DNA from 4 places in the Lactobacillus amylovorus DSM 20531 genome. Region 1 is predicted to be linked to each of the others. Evidence: predicted binding sites of a transcription regulator. Region 1 holds the regulator's gene; each other region holds the start of a gene.
The links. The regulator HrcA, encoded in region 1, represses chaperone genes, less so after heat shock. The targets are predictions, from matches to a motif close to TTAGCACTCNNNNNNNNNGAGTGCTAA.
Positions count from the first base shown of each region.

Region 2: a site for HrcA is predicted at 1,352-1,378, ahead of LA20531_RS04805 (Hsp20/alpha crystallin family protein). Genes of this name have one in related genera too.
Region 3: a site for HrcA is predicted at 1,622-1,648, ahead of LA20531_RS08890 (ATP-dependent Clp protease ATP-binding subunit). Genes of this name have one in related genera too.
Region 4: a site for HrcA is predicted at 1,155-1,181, ahead of clpP (ATP-dependent Clp endopeptidase proteolytic subunit ClpP). Genes of this name have one in related genera too.

Region 1 covers NZ_CP017706.1:235,833-239,027, reverse strand. Annotated here, with positions in the region: partial or broken gene abc-f (ribosomal protection-like ABC-F family protein) at 1-1,093, shown strand, start outside; gene hrcA (heat-inducible transcriptional repressor HrcA) at 1,187-2,236, shown strand; gene grpE (nucleotide exchange factor GrpE) at 2,249-2,833, shown strand; gene dnaK (molecular chaperone DnaK) at 2,850-3,195, shown strand, end outside.
Region 2 covers NZ_CP017706.1:908,516-911,710, forward strand. Annotated here, with positions in the region: tRNA gene LA20531_RS04790 (tRNA-Gly) at 1-30, shown strand, start outside; gene LA20531_RS04795 (CPBP family intramembrane glutamic endopeptidase) at 90-752, opposite strand; gene greA (transcription elongation factor GreA) at 884-1,264, opposite strand; gene LA20531_RS04805 (Hsp20/alpha crystallin family protein) at 1,499-1,924, shown strand; gene LA20531_RS04810 (IS30 family transposase) at 2,073-3,122, opposite strand.
Region 3 covers NZ_CP017706.1:1,725,714-1,728,908, forward strand. Annotated here, with positions in the region: gene LA20531_RS08890 (ATP-dependent Clp protease ATP-binding subunit) at 1-1,577, opposite strand, end outside; gene LA20531_RS08895 (hypothetical protein) at 1,762-1,950, shown strand; gene LA20531_RS08900 (phosphocarrier protein HPr) at 2,064-2,330, shown strand; gene ptsP (phosphoenolpyruvate--protein phosphotransferase) at 2,330-3,195, shown strand, end outside.
Region 4 covers NZ_CP017706.1:1,780,067-1,783,261, reverse strand. Annotated here, with positions in the region: gene LA20531_RS09140 (SH3-like domain-containing protein) at 1-1,025, opposite strand, end outside; gene clpP (ATP-dependent Clp endopeptidase proteolytic subunit ClpP) at 1,215-1,799, shown strand; gene whiA (DNA-binding protein WhiA) at 1,850-2,785, opposite strand; gene LA20531_RS09125 (gluconeogenesis factor YvcK family protein) at 2,785-3,195, opposite strand, start outside.

The DNA of each region.
Region 1 (3,195 bases):
GACGAATCACTTGGATGAAGAAAGTCGTATGCAAGTAGCACAATATTTGAAAAAAAACATGATAAGGGCTTCATTGTGGTAAGTCATGATCGTAATTTTCTGAATCAAATTACTGATCATATTTTGGCAATTGAAAATACGGAAATTCATTTGTATCAAGGAAATTATGCTAGCTATGAAGATACAAAGGAGAAAAGAGATCAGTTTAATCGGGATAAAAATGAAAAGCTAAAAGGTGAAGTTAAGAACCTAAATAAGAAATATGTTCGTTTTAATAATTGGTCAGACAGTGTTGAAGCACAAAAGTATAAGGGAATGAAGGAACAACATGTCCTTAATCGGCGAACAAGATTAAACAAAGGTGCAATTGGCCATGTCTCTGCTAAAATGATGAAAAAGGCGATCAATACTCAGCGTCGAATGGATAAACGAATCGAAGAGAAAAAAAGGTTTAATGGTCAATATTGAAGATGTGCCTTATTTAACAATGAATTTCCAGTCAAATTATCATCATACTTTACTTGAAACTCAGCACTTGTCTTTGAGGGTTCAAGATAAACAGCTTTTTGAAGATCTAAACATGATTGTTGAAAATAAGGGCGTCATTTCTCTAGAAGGCAAAAACGGTACTGGTAAATCGACCTTTTTGAAATTGCTATTAAGTAAAGCAAATGATGTGTCATATCAAGGCCAGTTTGCGTTAACCAATGGCTTGAAAATATCATATTTACCTCAAGACTTTACTGAATATACCGGTACATTAAAAGAGTTTGCGGAAAAACAAAAGATTTCATATGAAGAGCTGCTCAATAATTTGAAGAAAATGGGCTTTCCACGAGAAAGTTTTACTACCAAGATCGAAGAAATGAGCATGGGTCAGCAAAAACGAGTAGCTTTGGCTAAATCTTTAGTAGAACCAGCTGATTTATACTTGTGGGATGAGCCTGCGAATTATTTGGATGTTTTTAATCAAGATCAGTTGATTAAGCTACTGAAAAATGTTCAACCAGCTATGGTTTTAGTTGAGCACGATCAATACTTTATTGAGCATGTAGCAACGCAAAGAATCAAACTAGAAAAAAGTTCAAAATAAATTAGCACTCGGGTTGAATTATTGCTAAATTTTAGTATAATAGAATCTGTTAGCACCTGAGAGATATGAGTGCTAAAAGTGAGGGCGATATTTATGTTGACCGAGCGTCAAGAACTTATTTTAAAAACAATAATCACGGACTTCACGCAGACACATGAGCCTGTAGGTTCAAAGACAGTGATGAACCAATTACCAATTAAGGTATCAAGTGCAACCATTCGTAATGAAATGGCAGTGCTTGAAGATCAGGGCTTGATTGAAAAGACTCACTCTTCTAGTGGTAGAATTCCTTCAAGCGAAGGTTATCGATACTATTTGGATAATTTGGTTGAACCACTGCAGTTGCCAGAGTCCGTTTATAATACAATCGGAAGTCAATTAGATCGGCCCTTCCATCAAGTAAATGAGATTGTGCAAGAAGCAGCTCGTATCTTATCAGATTTAACTGATTATACTGCTTTTGCCGAAGGACCTGAGAGTGGGGATGTTAAGATCACCGGTTTCAGAATTGTGCCTTTGTCAGCTAGACAAGTGATGGCCATTCTGGTTACGAGTGATGGTAACGTTCAAAATCAGGTTTATGCTTTACCACACAATATTCATGGGGAAGAAATTGAAAAAGCAGTACGCATGATCAACGATCAATTAGTAGGCAAGAGCTTAAATGAAGTTAATATTTCATTCTTAAGTGAGCTTGCTAAAAACGAAATCGGTAGCGATCATGTTAGTGAGCTTCTAGATTTGGTCGAAGATGTTTTAAAAGATGCTGCAAGCGAGCAGATGTATGTTGATGGACAAATTAATTTGTTGAAAAACACATCTGAGCATAATGTCAATGATATCATATTGCTTTATGAAATGATCGATCATGATAATCTATTTTCTAACTTGCTAGATGGTAAGGCTGATCCAAAGACTGAGAAATATCCAGTAAAAGTAAAGTTAGGTTCAGAAATGCCTAACGACTTATTAAAGAATTATAGTCTGGTGACTGCTGAATATAGCGTTGGCACCCATGGTAAAGGAACAATTGCTTTACTTGGGCCAACAAATATGCCGTATTCACAAATGATCGGCCTTCTTGAATACTTTAGAAATGAGTTGGCCAAGAAGTTGCTTGATTATTACGGTAAATTTCAATAGAGGAGGTTAGCCGTGAGTAGAGAAGAGTCTCCAAGTGAAAGAGATTTAGATAAAAAAGAAAAGGCTTCTGAGCCAAAAAAGGCTGTGAAAAAAGAAACGGCTAAAGACGAAGAGCCTAAAAAAGATAAAGAAGATCAAAAGTTAGCTAAAGAAATCGCTGACTTAAAAGAAAAGAATAAAGATCTTGAAGATAAGTACTTGCGTAGCGAAGCCGAAATTCAAAATATGCAAGCTCGTTACTCAAAAGAAAGAGCACAACTTATCAAGTATGAATCTCAAAGCTTAGCTAAAGACGTTTTGCCTGCAATGGACAATTTGGAAAGAGCTTTAAGCGTTAAGGCCGATGATGATGTGTCTAAGCAATTGAAGAAAGGTGTTCAAATGACCCTTGATTCACTTGCAAAGGCCATGAAAGATCACGGTATTGTTGAGATTGAGGCTGAAGGCGTTAAATTTGATCCGACATTGCATCAAGCTGTTCAAACAGTAGCAGCTGAGAATGATGATCAAAAAGATCACGTTGTTCAGGTTTTACAAAAAGGATATCAATATAAAGATCGGACACTAAGACCAGCTATGGTTGTAGTTGCTCAATAAGAGAGGAAGTTTATACATGTCAAAAGTTATTGGTATTGACCTCGGAACTACTAACTCAGCAGTTGCAGTTCTTGAAGGTAAAGAACCAAAGATCATTACTAACCCAGAAGGCAATCGTACTACTCCGTCTGTAGTTGCTTTCAAAGACGGTGAAATTCAAGTAGGTGAAGTTGCTAAGCGTCAAGCTATTACTAACCCTAACACCATTGTTTCAATCAAGCGTCACATGGGTGAAGCTGATTACAAGGTTAAGGTTGGCAACAAGAGCTACACTCCACAAGAAATTTCAGCATTCATTTTGCAATACATAAAGAAGTTCTCAGAAGACTACTTAGGTGAAGAAGTTAAGGATGCAGTTATTA
Region 2 (3,195 bases), 670 kb from region 1:
TAGATGCGGGTTCGATTCACGCTATCCGCTCTAACCAAAAAACAGGGATGAATTTTTCATCCCTGTTTTTGTTTTATCTTGTTTTCTTTTTAAACCATGATCACAGTTAGAACACTGCTTAAGATTGCCAGATAGATTGGCATATAAATCGTTTGTGAATATAAATAGCTCCCAGCAAAGAGCATGCCGTAAATTGCTTCAATAATGAAGTTAATGAGTGAACTTTGATAATTCAATACGCTGAAGATCAAACCGGAAACGATGATTCCCACAACGGCAACTTGAACGCTATCTCTACGGAAAGCATAGTTGAATAAAAAGCCCGTTGCTAGGAATTCCTGCAGAATCGGTAAGATGATTCCTTGAACGACGATCAAGAACCAGAACATCCCTGTTGACTGACTCTTAAGATAAATCGTCTGGAAATCATACAGAGGTATTTTGCCATACGCCTGCAAATATGAAATCGAAATTCGAGTAGCCGTCAGCACCAGCGTTAATAAAACTACCGCCGAGAAATTCCCCAGCCACGGCAATTTAAAATCACGCGCAAAAAAGCGATTCTCACGATTATAGCGATATACATAAAACAGTAAAATCATCGCAGCCACGACACCGAATAAAATCAGGTCCCAGACATGCAACGGCGACTTTCTAGTAACAAGCTTCACTACTGCAAAGACCATCAGGTAACAGATTAAATACACTGCATAGCGAATGACATTGCCCTCTCTCGATTCTGGCGTATTCAAGATTTTCACTCCTACTCTGGATTGTATCCTACAAATTCCATATTATACCAAAAAAATACAGTTAATTGAATACAGATTATTTTACTTCCACAATAGTTACCTTGATATTCTCCGGCCGGTGCTTCAACTGTTTAAGTCGTCCCTGCCTCTTTTTTCATAATTGCTTGCCCCAGTGGTGAATCAAAGGAAATATTGCCATCGGCTAAATCAGCCTCCATCCGGCCAACAATCTTATATTCTTCAGTATCTTCATCATCGTCAAACTTCAAGACAACGGTTTTGCCCAAATCAACCTTGCCATCGTCCTTAGTTTCAACGATTTCCGTATACTTTAATTGTTTGCCTAAGTAACGCTTAGCTTCAGTATATTCCGTATTTTCTGAAAGGTCGCCGAGCGCAGCACGTGCTGCCTGCAAAATTTTAATTCTGCGTGGACGATCCTTCTTTAAGCGGGCAATTTCATCTTCAATTTGTTTGTAGCCTTCTGGCGTCATCTTTTGAAAATATACCATAATAGTTATTTCTCCTTTTGCTTTTTAATTATGTAAGAGTTTTCCACAAGTGTTAATCCTTAATTTGATCAACTTTTTAATCAAAAATTAGCACTATATGTTTTTGAGTGCTAAATAGTTTAACTTTGTTTCAAAACGACTACAATAATCAGTGTAAGGAAAAAGAGATCAGATAAACAAATGATTCGCTCCTTACAAATTAACTTAGACAAAAAATGAAAGGAAGTTTTATTTATGGCAAACGATATGATGAATCGTCGTAATGATATGATGGATGCAATGAACGACTGGTTTGGTTTTCCAAGAAACTTCTTTGATGACAGTGAAATTGAAAACATCATGCAATCAGATGTTGCTGAAACTGATAAAGATTATGTAGTTAAGATTGATATGCCAGGCATGAACAAAGATGACATTAAGCTTAACTATAAAGATGGTGTTTTGAGTGTTGCCGGCACCAGACAAGCCTTTAAGGACACCAGCGACAAGAACAGAAACATCATTCACCAAGAGAGAAGCGAAGGCAGTATCTCAAGAAGCTACAGATTACCAAATGTAGTTGCAAGTGACATTCATGCAAAGTATGATAATGGTGTATTGACCATCACTTTGCCAAAGCAAACCGCTAGCGATGATGGCAATTCTATCCAAATTGATTAATTATTAGATAATTGCAAGAAATCTAATAAGTAACGGATAAATAGTTCTCTGAAGCGAGTTCATGATTGAACCCGCTTTTGTTTTGGCTTAAAATAGAGTTAATTTAAGAAAAAATTAAAAACGTAAATTGCAATAATAAATTGAACATTTATACTGCTTGATAGATATGATCTAATTCTTTCTCAAAGATTTCATCTGGAGTATGATATGCCAAGATCTTTCTTGGTAGTGAATTGCACCAGGTTTCAATATTAATGATATCTTGAAGAGAATAGTTATTGATGTAATCACCTTTGGGAATAAATCTGCGAATAAGGCCATTGTGTCTTTCAACAGTGCCTTTATCACAAGAAGTATATGGATGAGCATAGTAAACCAGGGTTTTTGAAACTGTCTCCAGATTGGATAAATCCGCAAACTCTGATCCATTATCAGTTGTAATTGTCTTAAAGATGTCATTCCAATGTTCACTATACTGTTTGCGCAGAGCCTGAAAAGCAGTCATCACACTGGCGGCTGTCTTATCAGGAATACGCAAGATTAAAAATTCACGGCTCATTCGTTCAGACAAAGTTAGCAGTACTTGATCATCCTTAGTTTTATGTCCTAAGACTAAATCGCATTCCCAGTGGCCAAATTCCTTACGATCATTGATCTCCTTGGGACGTTCTTCAATACTTCGGCCAAGCTTTTTCTTATTTTTACGAATGCGATGTATTTTAGTATTGCGCTTTAACTTTTCTGGCAAATCAGAATTTCTCATACCCATTAAGCATTGATCTACATAGTTGTACAAGGTTCTAGTGCAAACTACCTGATCACGAGAAAATTCTCCTAAAGCTAAGCAGCGATTGGCACATACATCAAGAGACCAGCCATCTTCGCAGAAATGCTTATTAACGTATTTGATAAAGTCAAATTTCTTTAAGAAATCTGATTTACGACCGCAATTCTTACGATGTATTTGGTAAGCTTTATCACCTTGTTGTGCCTTATAGCGTTTTTTCTTACCATGATAAAGCAAAACAGTACCACGTTTAACCTCATAACTGATAGTAGAAGGAGAGCAATCAAGCTCACGAGCAATAGCCCTAAGAGAGAAACCGTCTTTAATACGGGTTTGAATAACAACCCGTTGCTCAAATGATAAATGCTTTCCCTTTTGGTGCTTAGGCATGATAGAATGTAAAGAGTCCATTTGTGACCTCCAATAGATGTTTTTGTGATTATTAACATTCTATCAAACAGGTCCAAATGGACTTTTTATTTTT
Region 3 (3,195 bases), 680 kb from region 1:
TCGTAGCCAACGTAACCAGGAGCTGAACCAATCAACTTAGATACAGAATATTGTTCCATGTATTCAGACATATCGAAACGTATCATTGCATCTTTTGAACCAAACATTTGTTTAGCAAGTTGTTTAGCAAGTTCAGTCTTACCAACACCAGTAGGTCCTACGAATAAGAAGGAACCAATTGGACGACCAGACTTGTTGAAACCGATTCTGTTACGACGAATAGCACGAGCAACTTTGTCAACAGCCTTGTCTTGACCGATAACGTGAGCTTTCAAATCACTAGCCAAATTTTGCAATTGATTTTCTTCTTGTTTTTGAATATCGCCGACAGGGATGCCAGTCTTTTCTTCAACAATCTTGTTCATGATCTTGCTGGTAATAACTGGGGATTTGTCAGGGTCAACTTTTTGATCCTTTACCTTTTCGTATTTATCAATTTGATCACGGTAGTAAGCAGCCTTTTCGTAGTCTTCTTTCTTCAAGGCTTCTTCCTTTAATTGTTCAGCTGCATTGATTCTTTCTTGCATCTTATCCTTATCAATATAAGGAATAGTTAAGTTCATTCTTGAACCAGCTTCATCAAGTAAGTCAATGGCCTTGTCAGGCAAGAATCTATCTTGAATGTAGCGAGCAGAAAGCTTAGCAGCAGATTCAATAGCATCGTCTGTGTAGTGAACGTGGTGGTAATCTTCGTAACGCTTTTGAATACCCTTTAAAATACGGGTAGTTTCATCAATTGAAGGTTCCTTAACTTCAACAGGTTGGAATCTTCTTGCTAAAGCTGAATCCTTTTCAATATTGCGGTATTCCTTAATAGTAGTAGCACCTACTAATTGCAGTTCGCCACGAGCTAGGGCAGGCTTAATAATGTTGCCGGCGTCCATACCGCCTTCAGCATTTCCGGCACCAACAATTTCGTGAATCTCATCAATAAATAGGATGATATCGTCATTTTGTTGTAATTCCTTGATCAATTGTTCCATTCTTTGTTCGAATTGACCACGGATACCAGTACCTTGAACAAGTGATACTACATTTAAGGAAATGATACGCTTGTTTTGCAGTTTAGCTGGAACAGAACCGTCAACGATTTCTTGAGCAAGTCCTTCAACTACAGCAGTCTTACCAACACCAGCTTCACCAATTAAAACTGGGTTGTTTTTAGTTCTTCTGTTTAAAATTTCAATGACACGGGTGATTTCTTTATCACGGCCGATTACTGGGTCGATTTTGCCTTTCTTAGCAAGGGCGGTTAAATCTGTACCATATTGATCAAGCAAGCTTCTGCCGCCTTGACCACCGTTTCCGTTGCCACCACCCATTTGCATTCTTGGGTCGTTGTTTCCCATATTATTGTTGTTTGCGGCATTGTTGTTATTTCCGTTTAATGCGTTGAATAAATCATCAAAGTCGCCAAAAAATTCGTTATTGTAGTTATTCATATTTTCTAGATTTCCTTGTTGATTTCTTAATTCTTGATAACAGTGTTGACATAAATTAATCTCTCGGCTTTGGCCATTCACCTTGGTAAAAAGATGAATAGAGGCAGGCCGTTCATGACAATTTTGGCAAAGCAAATATTCTTACCGCCTTTCATTTAAACTGTACCAAAATTATATTATTAGCACTCGCCTTAGTCAAGTGCTAAGCACTAATGAACTTATTTTTTGTAAGAATAGACAAAATATTAATATTTTTGAAAATTTAGTATAAAGAGTAGAATAAAGAGTAAAAAAATTATAAAATTTAAAAAGTGTGGTGATGTTTTTGGATTATCAAAAAATTTTGGACCAATTGGTTTCAGGCGAAATCAAAGAGTATGAGGTCAAACCTGAAGATGCCTTTGAGCTTCAAAAGACTATAAGGAATTATGGCAAGCGACAGTATATTACTGGTAGGGCTAAAAGAGGCGGTTCTATTGTTTATACCGCGACGAATACTGGTAAGTAAATGATGTAAACTATTACATTATTGTTGTCTTAACCGTAAAAACATGATAATCTAGTACTCGAATGGGTATTTATTGCCAGTTTAATTTTTTAATTTTAAAGGAGATATTCATAATGGAAAAACGCGATTTTCATATTATTGCAGAAACAGGTATTCATGCACGTCCAGCTACTCTTTTAGTACAAGCTGCTTCAAAGTTCGGTTCAGATGTTAACTTGGAATACAACGGCAAGTCAGTAAACTTGAAGTCAATCATGGGCGTTATGTCACTTGGTGTTGGCAAAAACGCAGACGTTACTATCACTGCTGAAGGTGACGACGAAAAGGACGCATTAGACGCAATTGCTGACACTATGAAAAAAGAAGGTTTAGCTGAATAATGACCAAGACTTTAAAGGGAATTGCTGCAAGTGATGGTATTGCCATTGCTCCAGCATATCTTCTTGTAGAGCCTGATCTTTCATTCTCAAAATCTTCAATCAGTGATGTTGATTCAGAAGTATCACGCTACAAGGATGCTATTAAGGAATCAACTACTGAAGTTGAAAAGATTCGTGATACAGCTAAGAAGAGCTTGGGTGAAGAAGAAGCCCAAGTTTTTGAAGCTCACTTAATGATTTTGAATGACCCAGAATTCACTGGTGCTATTGAGAATGAAATTAAGGACTCCAAGATTAATGCAGAAGCTGCTCTTGATGAAACTGCACAAAAGTTCATCTCAATTTTTGAGGGCATGACTGATAATCCTTACATGCAAGAACGTGCAGCCGACGTACGTGACGTTTCAAAGCGTATCATGGCTCACCTTCTTGGCAAGGAATTACCAAACCCAGCTTCAATCGATCATGAAGTTATCGTTGTAGCTCACGACTTAACTCCTAGTGACACTGCTCAACTTAACAAGAAGTACGTTAAAGGCTTTGTTACTGATGTTGGTGGTCGTACTGCTCACTCAGCAATTATGGCTCGTTCACTTGAATTACCAGCCGTAGTTGGTACTGATTCAATTACTAAAGACGTTAAGAACGGCGATATGTTAATTGATGACGGTCTTGATGGGACTGCAATCATTGCTCCAAGCGATGACCAAGTTGCAGACTACAAGAAGAAGGGTGAAGACTTCCTTAAGCAAAAGGCTGAATGGAAGAAATTGAAGGATGAACCTTCAGTTACTGCTGATGGCAAGAAGTTTACCATTGCTGCTAATATTGGTACTCCTAATGACATGCCAGGTATATATGAAAA
Region 4 (3,195 bases), 630 kb from region 1:
TTGCTTTGTGACATATCAAGTAAGTATTGACCATTAAAGGCGTTAGTCAAGTTGTTCAAGTTGTAACCCACAATGTGACCGTCAGTAATAGTAGTACTGCTGAGCAAGCTAGTGTAAAGCCAGCCGTTTGACATCGTGATACCTTCTGGAATGTGACCTACACGGTTAATGTAGTCGTCATCTTTAATGTCTCTAGCAACACTCAATAAAACTGGTTGGAAGAAACGAGTCTTAAAGGTTAAATTACCACCATCACTAGTATAAGTATGCTTAGACTTATCAGGAGCAAAGTCAGTCTTAGTTACATAGTTAGCTGAACTACCATAGTAAGTCTTCCAAGACTTCAAGTTACCGTCAAATGACTTAGCTTGAACCTTGCTTGCGTCGGCAATACCTTCCTTGGTGCTCTTTCTAACAGTTACCTTAACTGTTGCCTTAGCAGAACCATAGCTGTACTTAACATTGTAAGTACCTGGATCAGTACAGTCGATCATATCTTCAGATACATCTACATCTTGGTTATCAATCACAGTACCCATATTGTTGGTTACATAACTGATTGCATCAGTAGGATCAAAGAGGTAGTTGCTATTTCTAACCAAACTTACAGTCTTAGGAACAGCAATTGTGTTTCTAGTGAAATAGTTTTGGTTTACGTAACCAACCTTACGGCCGTCTACGTAAATACGCCAATAAGTACCATTATCTCTAGTCTTAATACTTTGATCTGATTGAATATGAGCGTATTGGTAGTCACTTGCATCAGCGATCTTGCCAGAAGGCTTACCATTGCTGATCTTCTTGTAAACATTGTAGCGTCTACCACTACCCACTTTAACCATCAAATCATAAGAAGTACTGGTTTGAACTGGTGCTTTTTTACTATCACTAGAGCTATTAGTATCTGTTGTCTTACTTGCTGAGTTAGCGTCAGCAGCAGAAACAGGTTTAGCATAGCCCATTAACAAACCTACACTAAGTGCTACAGCAGATGTAGCGGTTAAAATTTTATTTGTATACTTCAAGCCTATCCTCCGATATTACATAATTTTGGTTTTACATAGTAATTATAATATATAAGATTCACTCGCAAAAATACAATTTCAATACAAGTAAGTCTCATTATTTGACACTTTTATTACGAAGTGATTTAATTAGCACTGTGCTTGAATGAGTGCTAATTAAATATAACGAAAAATTTAGGAGGCAAATTTATGCTAGTACCTACAGTTATTGAACAAACTGCTCGTGGCGAACGTGCTTACGATATTTACTCACGTTTGCTTAAAGACAGAATTATCATGCTGGGTGGTGAAATTAATGACCAAATGGCCAACTCAATCATTGCTCAATTGCTCTTCTTAGATGCTCAAGACAACACTAAGGATATTTCACTTTACATCAACTCTCCTGGTGGTGTTATTACCTCTGGTCTTGCTATCATGGACACCATGAACTTTATCAAGTCGGATGTTTCTACTATTGCAATTGGTATGGCTGCTTCAATGGCTTCCATCCTTTTGACTAGTGGTACTAAGGGCAAGCGTTTCGCACTTCCTAACTCAACCGTCCTTATTCACCAACCATTAGGTGGTGCACAAGGTCAACAAACTGATATTCAAATTGCAGCTAACGAAATTTTAAAGAGTCGTAAGAAGATTAACGAAATCTTACACGAAACTACCGGTCAACCTTTGGACAAGATTCAAAAGGATACTGAACGTGACAACTACTTAACTGCAGAAGAAGCTAAGGAATACGGTTTAATTGACGAAATTATGGTCAACAAGAAGAAGTAATCATTAACTGATTACGCAAAAAAAGATCACTTCGATTGAAGTGATCTTTTTTATGCTCTTAAACTTTCCGCAATTTCATGTAATTTTTTAAAGCGGTGATTTACTCCTGATTTAGAGATAGGACCATCGGGAATCTGATCCGCTACTTCTTTTAAAGTTAATTCAGGGTGGGCCAGTCTAAAACGAGCTAGCACTTGCAATTTTTCTGGCAAATCATCTAAGCCCTTTTCTGCCTGAATTGTTTGAATATCTTCAACTTGTTTAGCCGAGGCAGAAGCTGTCTTTTTCATATTTGCGGTATCGCAGTTAACCAAACGGTTAACTGAGTTACGCATATCACGCATAATCCGCAAATCTTCAAAATTAAGCATGGCATTTAATGCACCTACAATATGCAAAAAGTCGCCAATTTTTTCAGCTTCTTTGAGATAAACGATATAGCCTCTTCTTCTCTTAGTCATTTTAGCATTCAAATAGAAATATTCATTCATAATCTTAGCTAGATCTTCATTATGATCTTCATAAGTTGAATAAATCTCTAAGTGATAACGACTAGTTTCAGGGTTATTGACGCTACCACCGGCTAAAAAGGCACCACGCAAGTATGACATTGCCCCTTCACGAGACTTACGAATTCGTTCAGGAATTCTGGTTACTAATCCCTTTTCAGGATCCCAAATTTGCAAATTTTCCAGAATTTCTTGCACTTTTTGATTAAGACGAACTAAGTATTGATTATTTTTCTTTAGTTTCATCTTGCGCGAAACAATCAGCAATGGCTCAATACCGTAAGCTACTTTGATTAATTTAAAAATGCGTCGCGCAATCGCAGGATTTTCTGTTGTAATATCTAAACTAAATTGATGATCATGAAGATTTAAAACTCCATTCATCCGCAAAAAAGCGGCTAACTCTGCTTTTGCATGCTCTGGATGCACCTCAAGCGAAGTTAGCTCCTTTTTGACCTCACTAGCATAACTAGCCATTAATTTTCCTTCATTCTCTTTCGTGACATTGCTTCAAATGCCAGATTAATAATTTCCTTAGCTACCTTTTCACCATCATGGAAGACTAAACCATGTCTTTGATCAATAAAGTCATCGGTAATTACACGACATTCTTGTGCTCTTAAACCTTCAAAGTCATTTCTTACAGGTTCAAGATAAGCATCATAATCTTCAGGGTGGAATTTGCTCATATCAATTTTAGCGCCATTAACCAAAGCAGTATTGATATAGTGACCACCTAAGTGATTATTGATTACTTCTACGTGTTCTGCATCACTAAAGTGATCAGTTTCACCGCGCTGAGTCATAATGTTACAAATATAGATAACTTCTGCTTCAGTCTCACGAACAGCTTCACCCAAGTTAGAAATCATCAAGTTAGGCAAAAT